3 regions of the Ensifer sp. ENS02 genome follow, and region 2 is predicted to be linked to each of the others. Evidence: predicted binding sites of a transcription regulator. Region 2 holds the regulator's gene; each other region holds the start of a gene.
The links. Region 2 encodes LexA, which represses DNA repair genes until DNA is damaged. Its sites were predicted from a motif close to TGTTCNNNNTGTGTTCNG; they were not measured.
Positions count from the first base shown of each region.

Region 1: IB262_RS04720 (DNA polymerase IV) is a predicted target of LexA. The motif match lies at 2,170-2,187, and genes of this name have one in related genera.
Region 3: ruvC (crossover junction endodeoxyribonuclease RuvC) is a predicted target of LexA. The motif match lies at 3,195-3,212, and genes of this name have one in related genera.

Region 1 is NZ_JACVAO010000002.1:47,479-52,087, reverse strand. It holds gene IB262_RS04725 (L,D-transpeptidase family protein) at 1-734, opposite strand, end outside; gene IB262_RS04720 (DNA polymerase IV) at 874-2,166, opposite strand; gene IB262_RS04715 (hypothetical protein) at 2,334-2,975, opposite strand; gene IB262_RS04710 (DUF3572 domain-containing protein) at 2,978-3,247, opposite strand; gene IB262_RS04705 (response regulator) at 3,404-3,775, shown strand; gene IB262_RS04700 (PleD family two-component system response regulator) at 3,793-4,609, shown strand, end outside.
Region 2 is NZ_JACVAO010000009.1:319,563-324,171, reverse strand. It holds gene IB262_RS21170 (hypothetical protein) at 1-7, opposite strand, end outside; gene IB262_RS21165 (hypothetical protein) at 135-752, opposite strand; gene IB262_RS21160 (hypothetical protein) at 1,091-1,387, shown strand; gene lexA (transcriptional repressor LexA) at 1,624-2,346, shown strand; gene IB262_RS21150 (hypothetical protein) at 2,435-2,767, opposite strand; tRNA gene IB262_RS21145 (tRNA-Cys) at 2,977-3,050, opposite strand; gene IB262_RS21140 (thermonuclease family protein) at 3,203-3,937, opposite strand; gene IB262_RS21135 (hypothetical protein) at 4,159-4,452, opposite strand.
Region 3 is NZ_JACVAO010000008.1:254,750-259,358, reverse strand. It holds gene IB262_RS18775 (metallophosphoesterase) at 1-814, opposite strand, end outside; gene ruvB (Holliday junction branch migration DNA helicase RuvB) at 815-1,858, opposite strand; gene ruvA (Holliday junction branch migration protein RuvA) at 1,955-2,572, opposite strand; gene ruvC (crossover junction endodeoxyribonuclease RuvC) at 2,639-3,151, opposite strand; gene IB262_RS18755 (LLM class flavin-dependent oxidoreductase) at 3,322-4,323, shown strand; gene IB262_RS18750 (HAD hydrolase-like protein) at 4,334-4,609, opposite strand, start outside.

The sequences.
Region 1 (4,609 bases), on a different contig from region 2:
AGGGCCGCAATCGTCGCCGGCCCGGCATGGCCGTCGATCGCGCCCGGCGCGTAGCCGAGGAAATCCAGGGACGTCTGAACCTCGCGCATGGTGTCGCGGGTATCGCTGCGGGTGATCAGGATACGGATCGGCTCCTCGGTGGATCGCGCCGAATTGGCGCCGCCGGGCGGCTCCCGCATCGCCACTTCCACCGGCGCATCGCCGGCCTGGCTGATCGCCGGTCTGAGCGGCACGTCGGAAAGCGGCGGCTGGAGATCGATCGGGGCCGGGCGGAAGAGTAGGGCGCTCTTGACCTCCAAGGGCGTTATCTGCCGGTCGGAGATCAGCACGTGCACGCCGCGCTCGGTCAACTTGTAGAGCGAGGCAGCAAATTCGCTCGGCAACCGCACGCAGCCATGGGACGCCGGATAGTCCGGCACATGGTTGGAGCCATGCAGAGCAATGCCCGACCAGGTGAGCCGCTGCATGAACGGCATCGGAGCGTTCGAATAGATGTTCGATTTGTGATGACGCCGCTTTTCCAGGATAGAAAAGATGCCCGATGGCGTCGCGTGGCCCGCCTTGCCGGTCGAGACCGGTGATGTCGCAATGACAGCGTCGCCGTCATAGACGACGAGCGATTGCTGATCTTTCGAGACGATGATCTGCAGCGGCCCGCGACTGCCTGCAAAGCCGGTAGCCGGCGACAAAAGCAGTGCGACGACGCTGGCGGTGAGAGCGAAACGCGATACCATACACTCAACCCAACACGTGACTTGGCGAACAAACCTAGCCTTCAATCTTTAAGGAATTCATCCTGCTGTGTGGGCTGTCGATCAAGGTTGCGTGATCGCTTTGCGAAGCGTGCCTGCTCGGGCAAGCACGCTTGCGGTCTCACGGATCGCGTTTTCTGGTGCCGAAAGTGTAGCCGGTTTCGACGCTCGCCTTGCCGAATTTGTCGCGCAGCTTGTTGATCGCGTCCTCGGCCGCAGCGCGCCTGGTGGCCGCGGGATCGACGAGATCGGGCGGATCGGCGAGATCCGGGGCGGAGAGATCGCTGACGCCGATGCCGATCAGCCGATACTTCGTTCCGTCCGCCTCTTTTTCGAGAAGTTGCAGGCCGATGCGGAAAATGCGGTCGGCAAGGCGGGTAGGGCTATCCAGGCGCCGGTTGCGGGTGCGGATCTTGAAGTCGGCGGTTTTGAGCTTGAGAACGACCGTCTGGCCGGCGAGTTCCGACTTTCGCAGCCGGTGGGCCACTTGCTCGCTGAGGCGCCGCAGATGCGTGACCAGGTCGTCATAGCGCGCGATATCCTCGTTGAACGTCGTCTCTGCGGAAACGCTCTTGGCTTCGCCGTCGATTTCGACCGCTCTTTCGTCGAGCCCGCGCGATAGGCGAAAGAGCCGCTGCCCCATGGTGCCATAGCGCCGCATCAGGTCGCCTTCCTCCATGGTCTGCAATTGCCCGATCGTGCGCACGCCGTCACGCTCCAGCGTGGCGGCAAAGGCCTTGCCGACGCCCCAGATCAGGGTCACCGGCTTCTCGCGCAGGAACTCCAGCGCCTCGGCTTGGCCGATGACGGAAAAGCCGCGCGGTTTTTGCAGGTCGGACGCCACCTTGGCGAGAAACTTGCAGTAGGAGAGGCCGACCGAGACGGTGATGCCGATTTCCTGCTCGATCCGGCGGGCGAGCCGCGCGAGCGTGCGTGCCGGCGGATCGTGATGCAGCCGCTCCGTGCCGCTGAGTTCGAGGAAGGCTTCGTCGATCGACAGCGGCTGCACCAGCGGGGTCAGTTCCTGCATCAGCGTGCGCACCTCGCGGCCGACGCGGGCGTATTTCTCCATATTGGGCTTGATGACGATGGCCTGGGGGCAGGCTTCCAGCGCCTTGAACATCGGCATGGCCGAGCGCACGCCGTGAATGCGGGCGACGTAGCAGGCGGTGGAGACCACGCCGCGCTTGCCGCCGCCGATGATCACCGGCTTGTCCGCAAGCTCCGGGTTGTCGCGCTTCTCGATCGAGGCATAGAAGGCGTCGCAGTCGATGTGCGCCAGCGTCAGGTCATAGAGCTCCGCATGCCGCAGAATGCGCGGGCTGCCGCAGGCAAGGCAGCGCCGCACCGACGCCGCCTGTTCCTTGAGGCAGTCGCGGCAGAAGCCTGGAGAGTGAGCAGCGCTGTCGAGCATATCGGGAACAAATATTGAACATTGCGACCTTAAGCTCTACTCTAGCGAGTCTCAAGGAGGCGCGATTGGAAATCACAATGCAATTGTCGCCGTTGAAAAGGATCACCGTGCGCGTCTTTCGCAGCGCCGGCGCGGCTGAATTTGCGCCGACGGACAGCCGATCCGGGCTAGCCGCGGAAGTGCGCGCGAATGGCTGCGGCTGCCTCCGGCCAGTCTGCGACGGCGCGGATGTCGGCGTCGAGCTTCGGCGCGAGCGCCTTGAACTCCGAGTCGGCCATGAGGTTTATCGGCAGGCAGGTCGGCGCGTGATCCTTCACCGATCGCAGGTTGCGAAGCATGTCGTCGATGAAGACGAGGGGGACGGTACGGCTGCCGTGAAGTTTTTGGACGATCGGCCCCTTCGGCTCTTCGGACGCAAGCAGCGGATAGGGCAGGCCGAGCCGGTCAAGAAGAGCGCGACGAACGGCGGCGTGCTGCGGCGGCATCGCAGTCAGAAAGACGATATCGGCTTCCTCCGACAATGCGGCCAGGGTCTCGACGACCTTGGCGGCGGGCGTTTGCCAACGATCCTGCGAGCCGTAGAAGGTGTCGAGCAGGATCTTGACCTCTGGCTCCGTCACCGGCTGCTCGTCCGCGTGGGTGATGATGTTGCCGGTCAGGCGAAACGATCGGGGCAGCAGGACATGGCCGCAGCTCCCAAGGAACGCTTTGAACGGATTGATGAATTCAAGCACGACATCATCGATGTCGCTGACGATCAGCGGGCGGTTTCCAAGCGTGATGCTGTGAGCTGTCGGCGCGTTTGCCACCCTCAATCCTCGAAGCCTGCGTGGCCGGAAAGTGCCATATGGGCGCGCACGACGTCTTCAGGCGCCGTACCGGTCGCCGTGCAGAATGCCATCAGGGTCGGCTCATGGTCCATCAGAAAGGCGACGAGCCCGCCCATGAAGCCGGGTTCGGCAATCGCGTTGCGCAACGCCGTTGGGTCCGTGCCGGTCAGCGCCAGAAAGCGGGACAGAAGCTCAGGCTCGCCGGCAAGCCAGGAGAGAATGTCGATGGCGATTTCGTCGGCGCTCTTCAATGGTTTGTCCCCGTATGGTTTTTACGTGCGGAGTTACCTATTTTTCAACCAAATAGGCCTATCTCTGACGTTGAGGAAATGGGTCGAGTCGTCGGCTCCGCACGTTAATTGTCCTGAGGAGACTTGCAAGGTGACGATGGACAGCAAGGGATCGACATGCCCAAACAGGTGATGATTGTTGAGGACAACGAGCTGAACATGAAGCTCTTCCGCGACCTGATTGAGGCCTCCGGCTATGCGACGATCCAGACTCGCAACGGCATGGAGGCGCTCGAGCTCGCGCGCAAGCATCGGCCCGATCTCATTCTCATGGACATTCAGCTGCCGGAGGTTTCCGGTCTGGAAGTGACGAAGTGGTTGAAGGAAGACGATGAGCTGCACGTCATCCCGGTCATCGCCGTGACCGCCTTTGCGATGAAGGGCGACGAGGAGCGGATCCGCCAAGGCGGGTGCGAAGCCTATGTCTCCAAGCCGATCTCCGTACCGAAGTTCATTGAGACGATCAAAACCTACCTGGGCGATGCCTGAGCGGCGGGAAAATTGATATGACTGCGCGTATTCTTGTTGTCGATGACGTTCCGGCCAATGTGAAGCTGCTCGAAGCCCGGTTGCTTGCCGAGTACTTCGACGTGCTGACGGCCAGTGACGGTTATGCCGCCCTGGCGCTCTGCGAAAAGACGCCCATCGACCTGGTGCTGCTCGATATCATGATGCCCGGTCTCGATGGTTTCGAAGTCTGCGAGCGGCTGAAGGCGAACCCGAAGACGGCACATATCCCGGTTGTCATGGTCACCGCGCTTGACCAGCCTTCTGATCGCGTGCGAGGTCTGAAGGCCGGCGCCGACGATTTCCTGACGAAGCCCGTCAACGATCTGCAGCTGATGTCGCGGGTGAAGAGCCTGGTGCGGCTGAAGAACGTCAGCGATGAGCTGCGCCTGCGGGCCCAGACGGCGCAGACGATCGGGCTTGAAGATGTTGGCCGGGCGGACCGGCCTGACGAGCCCGGCAACGTCCTGCTCGTCGATGGCCGCGGCTCGTCGCAGGAGCGGCTGCAGCGCGCCCTCAAGCCGATTGCCGAGGTCTCGGTCATCTCCGATCCGCAGGCGGCATTGTTCGAGGCGGCGGAGAACAATTTCGACCTCGTCATCGTCAATGCGAATTTCGACGACTACGATCCGTTGCGGCTCTGCTCGCAGTTGCGTTCGCTGGAGCGCACCCGTTTCATCCCTATCCTGCTGATCGCCGAGCAGGGCAGCGACGAGTTGGTCGTCCGCGCGCTCGATCTGGGCGTGACGGACTATCTGATGCGGCCGGTCGATCCCAATGAACTGATTGCCCGGTCGATGACCCAGATCCGGCGCA
Region 2 (4,609 bases):
CCAGCAATCTACGCATGCAAAACCCCCGTTTGCCCGCATTTTGATAGGTCCCCCCGTCACTGTCGAGGGTGCCTAGCCGATCCCAGGCAATATTTTAGGAATATTCACCTCTCTGCGGCAAGCGGACGCGCCCATCACATGGCGAAAGGATCTTTCGACGACTTGGTCTGGCCGCCGCCGGCAAAGGGATCGTTGTTCGGCGCATTGCCACCGGCGCCCGCAAAGGGATCGTTCGCCGCTCCCTGACCGCCATTCGGGATCAAGGCGCTCACCGCCTCCTGGCACTTGAACATCTCGCTTACCGCCTTCATCGAATCACGCAGGCTGAGGCTCGCGACGACGCGCCCCTCGAAGGCCAGCGCCAAGGTGTTTTTGCGAACGAATTCGGTAAAGAAGTCGGTGTTGGAAAAGTTGACGACAAGGGCCTTGGCTCCGGTCAGATCAACACCGAACGCAACGGCCGGCCACTGACGACCACGGTCGAGCTGCAAGGCAACATCGTATTCCCGCTGCGGCTCGATGGATTTCCATTCGGCATTGCCGATCGAAAGAAACGCCAGGTTCGTCGATCCCCGCGGATAAAAGCCGATACGAAGGATAGCGCCGGCGTCATAGCTCGTCGCCGCGTAACACGAGCCTCCCAGGGAAGGATCGGATCCCACCGTCCAGGCGTTGATCCGTTTCCAGATATTCGAACGCCCTTCTTCAGCAGACGCCGCTCCAGCCGTGAGCAACAGGCCGAGCACCACCAACGACAATCTATGCATGCAACCACCCCACTTTCCACGCAAAGTTATCTTTTTTTAGAGGCCTGTCGAGACGGTGAAGGCCCTTCCCCGCAGGGATTTTTGCGCGCCCCAGGCCCGATGCGAAAGCTGGCAGCTCCGATGCATTCTCCGCGCCGGTCCATAAAGAACGGCCGAGACGAGGTTGAGATGGAGCGGCTGGCGCAAATCAGCCACAGCCTGCGGGCAAAGAGCTGTTGAACAAGGCAGAGTGATCGCCATGCTTGCTGGACTTCGGAACGAAAGCGCGGTTCACATCGTTTACCACCCCGTAGTCCCACCCCTTCATCAAGTGGACGATCACCGTGCTTGCCGCCCTGCTTCTCGCTTCGATAGTCGCATCGCCCAATATGCCTGACGTCAAGCTCAGTGCCGCGACGGTGGATGAACTCCAGACCGATTTCGAACGGGCCGTGCCGTGCCATCAGATCGATGGACGCAATGTTTGGAAGGGCGCGCTCGCGTTCTACATCCAGTCCTTCGTTTATGACGGCGATACGCCCGTTGCGACCGATGCGGCCGACGCAGTGCTTCCGGAAGACAACAGCGCCGAAACGGTGAAGGAGTTCGAAGACGCCTGCTCGGCCTCGCAAGCGACTTAAGTCTCTCCGCGAAGAGAGCCGCGATTCGTTCGAATCACGCGCGCGACCGGCCTGCCCGGCGCTGTTTTGGGACGCAACCGTCGCCGAAAACCGCCCCGCTCCCGCAAAAGTGACCAATCGCCCCCCACAGAAGCAGCCAATTGCCTGAATTCACGGAATTTTAGGCACTTGCGGAACACATATGGAACAGATAGTGTCTGTTCTTGATTTGTTTCACGCCTCTGGAGCGACGTGCCATGCTGACCCGCAAGCAACAGGAATTGCTTCTGTTCATCCACGAACGCATGAAGGAGTCGGGCGTACCGCCGTCTTTCGATGAAATGAAGGATGCGCTCGACCTGGCGTCGAAGTCCGGCATTCACCGTTTGATCACGGCGCTCGAAGAACGCGGGTTCATTCGCCGGTTGCCGAACCGGGCGCGCGCGCTCGAAGTCATCAAGCTTCCGGAAGCCTACGCCGCCGGCCAGCAACAGCCGCGCAGAGGCTTCTCGCCGAGCGTGATCGAGGGCAGCCTCGGAAAGCCGCCGGCCGCCGCTCCTGCCACGCCGAAGCCGGCGCCGGTCGCCGAAAGCACGTCTGTTTCCGTCCCGGTGATGGGGCGCATCGCTGCCGGCGTGCCGATCTCGGCGATCCAGAACAACACTCATGACATTACCGTCCCGCTCGACATGATCGGCAGCGGCGAGCATTACGCCCTCGAAGTAAAGGGTGATTCGATGATCGAGGCCGGCATCTTCGACGGCGACACGGTGATCATCCGCAACGGCAACTCGGCCAATCCCGGCGACATCATCGTGGCGCTCGTGGACGACGAGGAAGCGACGCTGAAGCGCTTCCGTCGCAAGGGCGCGTCGATTGCGCTCGAAGCGGCCAACCCCGCCTACGAGACGCGCATTTTCGGACCGGATCGCGTGAAGATCCAGGGCAAGCTCGTCGGGCTGATCCGCCGCTACCATTGAATTCCAGGCAGAACGCCGAATCAAAAGAGCCTCGCCACTGAAAGTGGCGAGGCTCTTTCCATTTAAGGCGACCTGAAATCCAGATCGCTTATTCGTGGATCGTGTATTCGCCGAGTTCGCAGAGATCCTGCGTGTCCTCGGTCGTATCGAGGGCCGAGCCTTCCTCGAACTCGAATCGCATGTCGTATTTGCAGACGTCCCGCCCGTCGGCAATGGTGATCTCCATGCTCTCGCCGGGGTTCAGGACCTGCCGACCGAAAACATCGTCTTCCCATTCATTGACGCCGACCGGCGACGTATAGAAATTCGTCAGTACCGCGCCGGTGTTGTTCTTCAGCTGGAAAACCAGGTCGTCCGCGCGCGCCTCAATAGCGGTCGCAGCAAAACACGCCAACGCCGTCAGGATCAGTCTCTTTTTCATTGATGCCATTGCCTCCGTTCTTAATGTTGACGGACGCTACCGATGCGGTTGATCTCAGCGGAGTCATCGTTCCCCCTCTACCGAATTCACCGAAGCGATAAGATCCGACGGAGGCATAGGAGACGTGGCTTGCGCGGACGTGGGGTCGCGAATATTACCGCGCTGCCCTAAGGCAGAACGTCAAACCAAACTTAACGAGGTGAGATTTTTGGAGGCCTCGCCCGGAATTGAACCGGGGTACAAGGATTTGCAGTCCTCTGCGTCACCACTCCGCCACGAGGCCTCACAGCTCGGATAACCAAGCGTTGGCGCGGATTTAGAATGATTGCAGAAAAACCGCAAGAGGCATTTTCTGAAAAACGCGCCGTCGATTTGCAGGACGGATACTTTCCACAGAACGATCGACGATGTCCGCCGATCGTCTCCCAGCTGATCTCAGCACCAGGGCGTCGGGCGCCCTTCCCACGGCCGCACGAGCCCCTCGGAAACGAGTACACGTCCAAGAGATTGGTCACCGCGGGTGACCAGGCGCAGTTTCTCGCCGGCCTTGGCATCTGATCGCCCTCCCGCCGAGATCAGCCTGAAGTCGCCTGCATTCAGCAATTCGCGCAGGCGCTGCTTGGCGTAGAAGCCGCGCGAACGCTCCTTGTCGCAGCTTGCCTGGCGGATTCGCGGCGCATCGACATCGGCGACGTGGATCGTCTCGCCATGGAAGACGAAGGTCGCGCCATCGATCACGCAGTTGTCGTTGCGAATGCCGCAAAAATAGAACTGATCGGTACGGATGGATGCCGTCTTCACCTCTTCATTCGGCCGCACGAGAGGGGTTGGCGGCGTGACGCCGACATTCACCGACGGCACCGGGGCGGCCAGGGCAACCTTCGTCGCCGGGTTGGGCTTCGGATTCGGTTTGTGCCTATCCGCCTGCTGGGCAACGCGCTCCTGCGCTTCAGGAACCGCGCGCTGAGGCTTCGGCTTCGTTTCCGATCGCGATGCAAAGGCCATGACATCGGAAACCACCGGCCAGTGCCGCAACTCGGCGCGATGGTCGTAGACCATGACGCCGCCAAGGGTGAGCGCTGCGGCCAGATACCACGGCGCCATGCCGCCCTGTTTGCTGGTGCTTCGGCCCGAACTGCGGCGTCGACGTTTCGTAGTGGCTTTGGCCATCGGTTCCCATCCTGATTCGAGACCGCATTATGCGTTTGATGGGTTGCCGAAAAGTTTTCGAGGGCACCCCAACAGAGGGGAAGACCGCGAGGAACCGGTCATTCGCCTGCGCGGCCACGGCCCTTGTTGAGAGATTCGGAATTGGTACGTGACGGCCGCGAGGAACCGAAAACTGCCGACCGCCCTGCCTCGACAACAAGATCGTTAAATCGGCGTCCGGCTCAGGAGCCGTTCGAGGAGTTGGCCTTCCCGCGCCAGCGCGCCCACCAGACGGCCAGACGACGACGGCGGCGGCGAACCGAGGGAATGTCGTGGGAAAGCACGATCAGGCCCAACGGTATCATCCAGAAGCCCAGCACGGGCAAGAAACCGAGAAAACCACAAAACACCAGCAGCGAACCCAGCAGGATGCGCAGCAGGGGCGAGTCGGGCAACGCGATACGCCATTTTCCCAGCACGATCTGTCGTGTTTGCGGATCAATGCCGAAATGCGTCTGCTTCCTGTTTTTATTCATCATTCCCTATCCGGCGTGTTTTCCCACAATTGGGGACTTCTCCACAGCCTCGCAACGGAACTTGTCATTTTTTTTGAAAAAAGCGCTTGGCAAATCAGAAAAGCATGCGTATTAGCAGCCTCACTTCTGAAGCGCACAGCACAACAGCGGCGCGGAT
Region 3 (4,609 bases), on a different contig from region 2:
TGCAATCGTTCTCGGTCACATGGCCATAGGCGTAACGCTCGCCGAAACGCGAGGGCACGACCGGCGCATAGCCGAGAAACCGCACCTGGCCGCCATGGGTATGGCCCGACAGCGTCAGCGCGACACGCGACGGAACACGCGGGAAGACATCCGGCTCATGCGCCATGAGGATGACCGGATCCGTATCGCTCACCTGGGCGAGCGTACCGTCGAGATCGTCGAGACCGCTCATGCGCTTGCGTTGCCACTTCTTGCCGGGCACCAAGGCAAGCTGATCTTCGAGGCCAGCGATCCAGAAGCCCTGCCCCTCCTTCTCCAGTCTCACCGCCCGGTTGCTATAGACGTTGATGCCGACGTCCTGCAGCGCCTTGTGCCCGAAGGTCGGCCCGCCGCCGTTCTTCTGCGCGGTCCGGTCTTCCCACCAGTCATGATTGCCCATGACCGCGTGGACGCCGAGCGGCGCCTCGAGTGTGGCCAGCGCCTTCGACCATTCGCTGGAATGCACATAGCTGGTGACGAGGTTCATGCCGGCCACATAGTCGCCGAGCAGCAGCGTGATATCGCCGCCAAGGCTGTTGGCCTGCCGGCAGATCGAAGCGATACGGCTTGCCGGCATCCAGGGCTCGCACGCGTGGATGTCGGTGAGCACGACGGCGCGCAGCTTGAGGCCTGGTGTCCAATTGGGTGGCGTCAGTTTGTATCGGGTGACGTTCAGCCGGGCCAGAGGTTCGACGGCAAAGGCGTAGCCGCCCAGTGCCGCCATGCTGACGATACCGCCGCCGATCAGTTTCAACAATCCGCGGCGGCTGATCATCTAGTCGTCGTCCTCTAATGTCAGGCGAAACTGGGTCGCCTCCATCTCCCTGGGGGGATTAAGGCCGATATGTTTCCAGGCATTGGCGGTCAAAATACGGCCGCGCGGCGTGCGTTGGATGAAGCCCTGCTGGATCAGATAGGGCTCGATGATGTCTTCGATCGCATCACGCGGCTCCGAAAGGCCCGCAGCGATGGTCTCGATGCCGACGGGACCGCCGCCAAAGTTCTGCGCGATCATGAAGAGGTAGCGCCGGTCGAGCTGGTCGAGGCCCATATTGTCGACGAGCAGCCGCGTCAGCGCCTCGTCCGCGAGCTCCTTGGTCACGGCTTCGGCACGCGCCACTTCGGCGAAGTCGCGCACCCGGCGCAACAGCCGGCCAGCGATGCGCGGCGTACCGCGGGCGCGGCGGGCGATCTCGCGGGCGCCGTCGTCGGTCATGCCGAGGCCCATCAGCCGGGCGCCACGCCGGACGATCGATTCCAGCTCTTCGACCGTGTAGAAATTGAGCCGCACCGGAATGCCGAAACGGTCGCGAAGCGGCGTCGTCAGAAGCCCGAGGCGGGTGGTTGCCGCCACCAGCGTGAACTTCGACAGGTCGATCTTCACCGACCGCGCCGCCGGGCCTTCGCCGATGATGAGGTCGAGCTGGAAGTCCTCCATCGCAGGATAGAGGATTTCCTCGACGGCCGGATTGAGCCGGTGGATTTCGTCGATGAAGAGCACGTCGCGCTCTTCGAGATTGGTGAGCAGGGCCGCGAGATCGCCGGCCTTGGCGATCACAGGGCCGGAAGTCGAGCGGAAATTGACGCCGAGCTCCTTGGCCATGATCTGCGCCAGCGTCGTCTTGCCGAGCCCGGGAGGGCCGACGAAGAGCACGTGGTCCAGCGCCTCGCCGCGGTTTTTCGCCGCCTCGATGAAGATCTTCAGGTTGGCGCGCGCTTCCGCCTGGCCGGTAAAGTCATCCAGCGTCTGCGGGCGCATGGTCGCATCGAGGTCTTCACCGCGCTTTTCCGGCGTTATCAGGCGTGCGGCGTCAGTCATGCGTTCGTTCCATTCGGTCGGGCAGCTCAGCGCTGCAACCCGTCATCATGCCGGGCACGATGCGTTCTGCCTTCTGTGCCCAGCCAAGGCAAGCGTTCATCGCGCCAGTTCTTTCAGGCCAAGGCGAATGAGCTTGGCGCTGTCGCCGCCTTCGCCGCCGTTCTTCAAGGCCGCCGCAACGGCATTGGCCGCCTGGTCGCGCGAGTAGCCGAGATTGGTGAGCGCCGAAACCGCATCGGAAACCGGCGCGGAGGCGACGCCTTCGCCAAGCTCCTGCTTGAGGCCGATCGAGGCCGACATCTCGCCGGCGAAGGACGGCGCCTTGTTCTTCAGTTCCGTGACGATGCGCACCGCCACCTTGGGCCCGACACCGGGCGCACGGGAGACGGAGGTCTTGTCCTGCAGCGCGATCGCATTGGCCAATTCCCCCGGCGTCAGGGTGGAAAGCACGGCCAGCGCCACTTTCGAGCCGACCCCCTGCACGCTCTGCAACAGCCGGAACCATTCCCGCTCCAGCGCCGTCAGGAAGCCGAACAGCTTCAACTGGTCTTCGCGCACATACGTCTCGATGAAGAGCACCGCCGCCTCGCCCGCCGATCCGAGCCTGGACAGCGTGCGCGCCGAACAAAAGGCAACGTAGCCGACGCCATGCACATCGAGCACGACGTGATCCTCGGCGATCTCGTCGATGGTACCCTTCAATTTGCCGATCATGTGGCGTCTCTCGCGGTGGGTTCTGGATGGTCATCGGACCATCGGAAATTATCGTGTCGGGCGCAACTACGCCATCAATGCGGCAAGCCGGCTCGTCACCGATTGCCGGTTGTGGGCATGGCAGATAGCGATCGCCAGTGCGTCCGCCGCATCGTTGCCCTTGAACTCGGCCTTCGGCATCAGAACCTTCAGCATCATGTGGATCTGCTGCTTCTCGCCATGGCCGACACCGATCACCGCCTTCTTGACCGCGTTCGGCGCATATTCGGCGACCCTGAGGCCTGCGCGTGCCGGCACCAGCATGGCGATGCCGCGCGCCTGGCCGAGTTTCAGCGTCGCTGTCGCGTCCTTGTTGACGAAGGTCTGCTCCACCGCCGCCTCGTGTGGCTGATAGCTGTGCACCACCTCGGCAAGGCCGTCATGCAGCTGGCAAAGTCTGGAGGCGAGGTCCATGTCACCATCCGACGTCACCGTGCCCGAGGCGACGAAACGCAACGAATTGCCGAGCGTCTCGATGATGCCCCAGCCGGTACGACGGAGCCCCGGATCGATGCCGATGATGCGAATCGTGGTCTGCATGAATTTCACCCTATGATGTCAGTCCGGACGCTGCCAGCAAAAAGTGAACAAAACAAAAACATACGCACAGTTGAGGCGCGGCCTCAGGTTTTCTTCGGCACCGCCCTTGGATTGAGGAAAATTGAGCTTACATAGCCTTGCATCAATTTCTCTCAATAAAGGCCTTTGCCATGGCGACTTTCTCCGTCCTCGATCTTTCCCCGATCACTGAAGGCGGCAGCGTCGCCCAATCGCTGGAGAATTCGCGCCGTCTGGCCCAGGCGGCCGAGGAGAACGGCTACACCCGCTTCTGGCTGGCCGAACATCACGGCATGAAGGGCATCGCCAGTGCGGCGACCTCGATCGTGATCTCGCACGTGGCGGCAGCGACGAAGACGATCCGTGTCGGCTCCGGCGGCATCATGCTGCCGAACCACTCGCCGCTTGTCATCGCCGAACAGTTCGGAACGCTCGCCGCCCTCTACCCCGGCCGCATCGACCTCGGCCTCGGCCGTGCGCCCGGAACCGACATGCGCACCGCCCAGGCCCTCCGACGCAACATGGAGGCGAGCGGCAACAACTTCCCGAACGACGTCGTCGAACTGCAGGCACTGCTCGGCCCCGTCGCCGAGGACCAGAAGATCATCGCCGTGCCCGGCGCCGACACCAATGTGCCGATCTGGCTGCTCGGCTCAAGCCATTTCAGCGCCCATCTCGCCGGCATGCTCGGCCTGCCCTTCGCCTTCGCCTCGCATTTCGCGCCGGACATGCTGCTCTCGGCGCTGGAGATCTACCGCGAGCGCTTTACCCCCTCCGAGACCCTTGCCAAGCCGCAGGTGATGGTCGGCGTCATGGGGGTTGCCGCCGATACGGACGAGGAGGCGAACTACCTCTTCACCTCCATGCAGCAATCCTTCGTGGCCCTGCGCCGCAACGCGCGCGGGCAGTTTCCGCCGCCGGTCCAGTCGATGGATGGGCTTTGGAGCTATGACGAGAAGATCTTCGTCGACCATTCGATGATGTATGCGGTGGTCGGAGGGCCAGAGACGATCCGGCGCAAGATCGGGGCGTTCCTCGAGCAGACAAAGGCCGACGAACTGATCATCTCCATGCCGATCTTCGACATGCAGGCGCGGCTGAATTCGCTTCGCCTCTTCGCCGACGCCCAGCGCGATCTCGCCAAGGCGGCGTAAAGCCGGCCGATCAGATCGCCCCGAAAGCGGGTGCGATCTCTTCCAGATTGGCAAAGAACCGATCCGGCCCGAGCCCTTGCAGGAAGACCGGGTCGGCATAGCCCCAGGCAACCGCACCGGCCGCCACGCCCGCCTTTCGCGCCGCATCGATATCGCGCGCCTCGTCGCCGATCGCCAGGATGCGAGCCGCATCGAGGCCGGAGTGCCGGATCGCACGCTTGAAGTGCTGTGCCTTGCCGAAAAGCGCGGCACCGCATTCGAAGAGATCAATCGTCGCTGCCGCTTC